DNA from 2 places in the Cupriavidus sp. YAF13 genome. Region 2 is predicted to be linked to the other one. Evidence: riboswitches for the same ligand, from Rfam matches in the RefSeq annotation. Region 2 holds a riboswitch; the other holds the start of a gene.

Region 1 (3,793 bases), on a different contig from region 2:
GGGAGGGCACTGCAGAGGCAACGCAGGTCAACCTGCGCCGCAAAAGGAAAAGGCGGTGGTTGAATAACCACCGCCTTTAGAGGGGTCCCCGCCTCGGCCGCTGGATCGGCATCCTGAACCCAAGTGAGGTTCAGAGTGGCTGCGGAAGCCGCATTTCGGGTACATCACCGGTTCAGGGAGTCCAGACTGCAACTATGAACCATGCGACGCGCTCGCCCACACGGCATAATCCCGCACCAACAAATGCTTATCGGTTCAAGGAATATGATCCTGACGAACCAGGCAGGGAAACTGTCAAACGTCTGACTTTTTTGCACTGCCAAACGCATACTGCTTTGGCACGGCTGTCAGACGTTTGCCGTTTCTAACTTGGATGGGATGAAAACGGCGGTCAGGCGCGATAACCCGACCTAAGGTACCGCAGCTATGTGGCTTGGTGCGGCTTGGCTCCACTATACACCGCGAGGCTTTCCATACCAAGCCCGTCTTTGCGTGTCGTTACATTTTGCTGACGCGCGCGGCATGTGGGGCACATCGGGCCGAAATCACGCGCGTATCGCTGCCTACCTGTGCCGTGCGGTACACCGCCGGCGCAGGGCAGGACATCAGTTGCGCGGCACGGGCGAATTGGTGCCCACATGCGCGTACTGGCGCAGGGCTTCGTCCGCGCGTTCGTTCAGCTCGCGAATGCGCGCACGCACTGCATCAACGGGAATCGCGCCATCTTCTTGCTGCTTGCGCTTGAGCGAGAGCAGGTCCGAGGCGATGCTGATCGCGGCCATCACGGCAACGCGTTCCACGCCCTTGGCGGATACCCCGCCCTTGAGCCGCGTCATCTGGCCGTCTACCAGTGCCACGGCCTCCAGCAGCGCGGCCTCGTTGTCGGCGGCAATGGCGAACCGGTAGGACTGGCCGGCAATGATCACTTCGACTTGCTTATTGCTCATGCGTTTTCTCCGGGTGCCTTCTGTTCGGCGCGGCTGGCCGCATCGCCTTCGCCCAGCAGGTCGAGCTGGCGGGCGTCGCTGGCGGTGGGCAGCTTGTCCAGGATCGACTGGATGCGCAGCTGCGCTTCCTCGATCTTGATATTGAGCAGCTCGCGGTCGGCGGCCATGGCTTCACGGTCGCCGCGCAGCTGGCTGGCGTCGGCCTGCAGGCGTTCGATCTCCTCCCGCAGCCGCTGGTTCTCCGCCGCCAGGGTATCGGCATGGTGCAGCACACGCCCGATCTTGGCGGCGAGTTGTTCGAGTTCGGTGAGCATAGAGCCTGTCATATCTAGGGTCTCGGGTTCTGGGATTTTAGCCCAAGCGCTATCGTGCGGACGGCGAACGCAGACGTGTGTGACCGGGCCTGCGCGCCGAAGTTGCATGCATCGTCGTTTAACGGCATCCGTGGCGGCGGCTTTATGCCTGTTTCCAGGCGCTTTCCCCCCGTTTTGCCGCGGCATTGACGCTTGCCTCGAAACTGCCTACACTCGCGCACGTTCCAGGTGCTCGTAATCCTATTCACTACAGGGTTGCAGTTCAACGGGAAACAGGGAGCCAGCCACCGCCGCCAGGGCAGGGCCGAGCCAACCTGTGCTGCCCCCGCAACGGTAAGCGACCGTGATCGCAAGATCGCAAGGCCGACCACTCAGCCACTGAACCGCAAGGTTCGGGAAGGCGGTCGGACTGGTGTCGTCAGCCCGGATACCGGCCTGAACGAGAGTGCGCCGCCCTCCGCTGCTTTTTGCCGCGCAAGCCAGCGGCGCGCTTCGTCGCCAGACGGTCCGCGGGGGAACGGACCAGGCAGCTCTCTCCCACAATCCGCATCATGCGCTCATCGTCTTACAGGTCGAGCCGTCCGGCATTGCCGGCGCGCCCCGCCACCGCCCCCGTTTCTGTTTCCGTTTCTGTCTCCCGACAAGTCTGTGCCACGCCTGTCGCCTTGCTGGCCCTGCTCGCCGTGTGCGCGCCCGGCGCCGCCATGGCCCAGGCCAGCGAGGCCGCCGCCGTGCAGCCGGCCGCCGACGCGCAGCTCACGCCGGTGGTGGTCAGTGCCAATCGCACTCCCCAGCCGATCACCGAAGCGCTGCCGCACACGACCGTGGTGACCCGGCAGGACATCGTCAACTCGCAGGCGATCGATCTACGCTCGCTGCTGCGCACGCAAGCCGGCGTGGAGTTTGCCGCCAATGGCGGCCTGGGTTCCAATACCACCCTGTTCATGCGCGGGGCCAACAGCAACCAGACGCTGATCCTGATCGACGGCGTGCGTGTCTCGTCGGCCAGCAGCGGCACGGCCCAGTTGTCGAACATCCTGCCCGATCAGATCGACCACATCGAGATCGTGCGGGGCAACGTCTCCGCGCTGTACGGCTCGGATGCGATCGGCGGCGTGGTGCAGATCTTCACCAAGAGCGGCGCGGGCCAGGCCCCGGCGGCCAACGCGCAGATCGAGTACGGCAGCAACAATACGCGCCAGGGCACGGTGGGCTACGGCGGCCAGATCGGCGACACGTCGTTCAATATCACCGGCTCGGCCATCAAGACCGACGGCTTCTCGGCGATCAACACCAAGCAGCAGCCCAAGGCCAACCCCAACGACAACCCCTACGACAACAAGAGCGTATCGGGCCAGGTCAAGCATCGCTTCACCAGCGACTGGGACGCCGGCGTCACCGCTTACTATTCGAAGAGCAAGCTCTCCTACGACAGCACGGTGGGCAAGCCGACCGATGTCTGGTGGATGAACAGCGAGCTGTACACGGTATCCGCCTTCGTCAACGGCAAGATTACCCGGGACTGGAGCACGCACTTCAAGGTGGCCCAGAGCGAGGATCGCAGCGAGAACACCAAGAACGGCCTGTTCGACAGCCGCTTCAATACACGTAACCGCCAGTACACCTGGCAGAACGAATACGCGCTGGCACCCACGCACACCTTGCTGTTCGGCACCGAATACCTGCAGCAGGAGTTCGATTCCAGCACCTATGCCGCGCCCAACCGCAACGTGACCTCGGTGTTTGGCGGCTACGACGGACGCCTGGGCAAGCATCAGTTGCAGCTCAACGTGCGCAACGACCATTACTCGGACTTTGGCAGCCAGGCCAGCTACTTCGCCGGCTACGGCTATAACTTGACCAATGCGTTCAAGCTGATCGCCAACGCCAGCAATGCCTTCCGCGCGCCGACGTTCAACGAGCTCTACTATCCTGGCTACGGCCAGCGGGGCATCAAGCCCGAGCGCGCCAAGTCGGTCGAGCTGGGCGCGCAGTACAACACCGATGCCGCCGGCCTGCTGCGCGTGACCGCGTTCGAGACCCGCTACGACAACCTGATCACCTCGGCGCTGCAGCCCAACGGCCTGTACCTGGCGCAGAATGTCAACAAGGCCAAGGTGCAAGGCATCGAAGCCTCCTGGCGCGCCAAGCTGATGGGCACCGACGTGGGTGCCAGCATCACCTTCCAGAACCCGGTGGATGAGCAGAGCAATACGCAGTTGCTGCGCCGCGCACGCCGCCATGCCGCCTTCGACGTGGGCCGCCAGTTTGGCGACTTCCGCCTGGGCGGCGAGTGGATCATCTCCTCGACGCGCATGGATAGTGGCTCGCGCACGCTCGGCGGATACGGTATCGTCAACCTCAATGCCCGCTATAACATCGACAAGCAATGGTTCGTGGCCGCCCGTGTGGAAAACCTGTTCGACAAGAACTACCAGCTCGCCTATCCCTTCAACACGCAGGGACGCGCCGGCTTTGTCACGCTGGGCTGGCGTCAGAAATGACAATGAGGATGGTTGCCTGACATGCGCC
Region 2 (3,793 bases):
CGGCAGTCTGCTGCAGCGAGGCCGCCTGCTGCTCGGTGCGGCTCGACAGGTCGCTATTGCCCGAAGCGATCTCCTGGGCCGCCGAGGTGATGGAATCGGCCGATTGCTGGATGCCCGCCACCGTGCCGGCGAGCTGGTCGCGCATATGGCCAATGGCGTACATCAGGCTGGAGCGGTCGTCCGGGTGAGTTTCGACGCGCGCCGTGAGGTCGCCGCTGGCCATGCGCAAGGCAAGGGCCGCGGCGGTAGCGGGCTCGCCGCCCACCGAGCTCTGGATGCTGCGGATCAGCAGCGTAGCCACCGCGGAAATCACAATGCCCAGCAGCACCAGCAGCCCCAGCGATTGATAGAGCGAGGCGCGGAACTGCGCTTGCACGTCATCCATATACGTGCCGGCGACCAGATCCCAGCCCCACGGCTTGAAGCGCGCCACGTAGCCGATCTTGGGGCTGGGCTGGTCGCTGCCCGGCTTGGGCCACCAGTAGTCCAGGTGGCCCGCGCCGTCGGCCGACGCGCCGCGGGCCGCGATATCGGCGTACAAGGCGTTGCCCTTGGCGTCCTTGAAGTCGCTCATGTTCTTGCCGTTGAGCTTGGCGTTGATGGGATGCATCAACAGCACGGAATCCGCGCCGACGATGGTGATGTAGCCATCCTTGCCATAACGCTGTGCGGCGACGCGGGCCGTGGCCTGGGCCTTGGCATCGGCCTCGGACATCTTGCCCTGGCGCGCTTGCTCGGCATAGTCGCGCACCAGCGAGAGCGACATGTCGACGATATTAGCCAGCTCGCTGCGGCGATCGGCCATTTGCAGCTGGCGGGTCTGGAAGGCATGCATCACGGTCAGCAACAGCAGGCCGAGCCAGGCCAGCACAAGGGGAATCCACAGCTTTTTTCGCAGGGTCAGACGATTCATGGCACTCGCTTCTCGGGGCAATCGCCAGTCATGCAGGAGGCATGCGGCATCTCCGGATATCGGAGCCGGGCTCGCCTTCTTTAGCGAAAGGCGCGGCAGGACGGCACGAAAGGCCTCGAAGCGCAGAAAATGCCGCATGAAGCACCAAAATGGCGACAGGTTGCGCCAGGCTGAAACGCCAGCGCACTCGCACGGTGCAAAGAAAACGCCTGCCATCCGCCCCCGAAAGCAGCGCAAATACGGCTACAATGCGCCTCGCATTCCACCCAGCAATTGCAATTGACTTGCAATTGCCTTGCAAGTGGACTGCCAAGGGTTCGAAGGTGCCTCCGGCGCGCAGCGCGCGGCGGGGGTTAAACGGGAAACAGGTGCGCCGCCGGCCATGCCGCGGCTAATCCTGTGCTGCCCCCGCAACGGTCAGCAGGTACAAAGGTGTCACGCCGCGCCAACAGGCCGCGGCAGCCACTGCGCATCATCGCGCGGGAAGGCGGCACCCCGGACGCGCCCCAGCGGCAGGCGTCCCCCTGCAAGCCCGGATACCGGCCTTCGACCGATCACCGGGGCTGCGGACGGGCGGCCAGGCGTGAGACGGCTGGCCACGCGTCTGGCAGTCACTGCGCGCTCGTCCGCGGCTGGTTCGTTTATTGCCGCCGGGCGGGGTCGCCCGCGGCCAATGATGGAAAGTTCATGTCCGCGCGCCCTCGCATTGCCCGTACCGCCTCGCCGGCGGCCGTCACGCCACGCAAATGTCGTCATGCGCCCAAGCCGCGCCAGCTCGCGCATCGTTGCGCGCTCGCGCTATCGCTGGGGGCCTTCGCCGGCCTCGGCGCCGATGCCGCCTGGGCGGCGGACGATGCGCAACCTTCGGAGCGAGCGCAATCGCAGCCGTCGCGCGGCAGCACGATGCTACCGGCGGTGGTAGTCAGCAGCGCCTCGCAGCCGCCCGGGCTCGCGCTGTCCGAGCCCACCAGCACCGGCAGCCGCCTTGGCCTGACCCCGCTGGAAACGCCCGCTAGCGTGGAAGTCCTGTCCGGCGACACCATTCGCGAACGCGGCGATTTGTCGCTGCGCGAGGCCGTGACCCGCGCCACCGGCATCACGTCCAATGGCGCGCCCGGCAACGGCGGCACGGCGCTCGCGGCACGCGGCTTCGCAGGCCAAGGCTCGGTGATGCAGTTGTACGATGGCACGCGCCTCTACGTGGCCTCCGGCACCGTCACCTTCCCCTTCGATACCTGGTCCGTGGACCGCATCGAAGTGCTGCGCGGCGCGGCCTCGGTCATGGTTGGCGAAGGCGCGATCGGCGGCGTGGTCAACGTGATCCCCAAGAAGCCGATACGCGCGCCGATCGCCAACGAGCTGCAGCTCACCGGCGGCACGCAAAGAACAGCACGCGCGGCGTTCGACAGCGGCGGCGCAGTCAACGAGACGCTCTCCTACCGCTTCAACGCCAGCTATAACCGCTCCGGCGGCTGGGTGGACCGGGGCGACTCGCGCAGCCTGGCGGTGTCGGCCGCGGTGCGGCTAGACGTATCGCCCGAGTTCAACCTGACGCTGTCCTATGACGATGCCGACCAGCACCCGATGCAATACCTGGGCACGCCGCTGGCGGGCGGCGGCCTGGACACCTCGCTGCGCAAGAAGAACTACAACGTTGGCGATGCCGACATCACCTACCGCGACCGCTGGACCCGGCTCGCGGCGCAGTGGCAGCCCAACGAGCGGGTCACGGTGCGCAACCAGTTCTACTACCTCACCAGCCAGCGCCACTGGCGCGACGCCGAGTCCTATACCTTCCTGCCCGCGACGGGCCAGGTGCGCCGCACCGACTACCTGGAGATCCTGCACGACCAGGAACAGGTGGGCAACCGCGCCGACCTGAAGATCGATGGCCAGTTGTTCGGCATGGCCAATACCGCCATGGTGGGGTTCGACGTTAACCGCATCAACTACACCAATAGCAGCAACTCGCCCTATGGCGGCGCATCCACGGTCAATGCCTACCAGTTCGACCCGGGCCAGTTCTTCAGCCCGCCAGGCGTTGTCACGTCGCCGCGCTTTCGCACCCACACCACGCAAGCCGCGCTGTTTGGCGAGGACCGCCTCAAGCTGACCCGGGAATGGTCGGTGATTGGCGGCGTGCGGCTGGACCATGCCCAGCTGGAACGCGGCAACCTGCTCACGGGCGACGACTGGACCCGCAGCTTCAACAACGTCACGTGGCGCGCGGGCACCGTCTACGCATTCACGCCAGCCCTGTCGGTGTATGCGCAGTACGCCACCGCCACCGATCCGCTGAACGCACTGATCTCCACCTCGGACGCACAGAAGGATTTCAAGCTGGCCGCCGGGCGGCAGATCGAAGCCGGGGTCAAGCAATCGTTCTGGAACCAGCGCGGCGAGTGGACTTTTGCCGCCTACCAGATCGTCAAGAAGAACCTGCTGACACGCGACGCCAACAACCCGGCGTTGGCGGTGCAGGTGGGCGAGCAATCCTCGCGCGGGCTGGAGGCCTCGGTCAGCGTGGAACTCATGCGCGGGTTGCGGTTGGAAGCCAACGGCACCGTGCTGCGCGCCCGCTACGACAACTTCGCGGAAAGCGTGAACGGCGCGCTGGTCTCGCGCAATGGCAATGTGCCCACCAGCGTTGCGCAGCAGGCGGCCAACCTGTGGCTGACGTGGGCCTTCGCACCGCAGTGGCAGGTAGGCAGCGGCCTGCGCTACGTGGGCAAGCGCTACACCAACAACGCCAATACCACCACCATGCCGTCGTACACGGCGGTGGATGCCTCGCTGCAATGGCGCGTATCGCGCAAGACGGCGCTGACGCTGCGCGTGTACAACCTGTTCAACCGCGACTACGCCGAATCCTCCGGCAAC

What was found. A riboswitch is a leader RNA that binds a small molecule or an ion and turns the genes downstream of it on or off. The one in region 2 is predicted to bind cobalamin.
Region 1: linked by a shared signal. The riboswitch ahead of AB4061_RS10000 (TonB-dependent receptor plug domain-containing protein) and the one ahead of AB4061_RS24395 (TonB-dependent receptor) in region 2 are both predicted to bind cobalamin.

What each region holds. Positions count from the first base shown of each region.
Region 1 covers NZ_JBFRDD010000009.1:37,258-41,050, forward strand. The annotation lists RNA gene ssrS (6S RNA) at 82-292, opposite strand; gene AB4061_RS09990 (cell division protein ZapA) at 606-947, opposite strand; gene AB4061_RS09995 (hypothetical protein) at 944-1,261, opposite strand; cobalamin riboswitch at 1,470-1,714, shown strand; gene AB4061_RS10000 (TonB-dependent receptor plug domain-containing protein) at 1,813-3,765, shown strand; gene AB4061_RS10005 (FecCD family ABC transporter permease) at 3,787-3,793, shown strand, end outside.
Region 2 covers NZ_JBFRDD010000032.1:113,721-117,513, reverse strand. The annotation lists gene AB4061_RS24400 (methyl-accepting chemotaxis protein) at 1-913, opposite strand, end outside; cobalamin riboswitch at 1,218-1,475, shown strand; gene AB4061_RS24395 (TonB-dependent receptor) at 1,601-3,793, shown strand, end outside.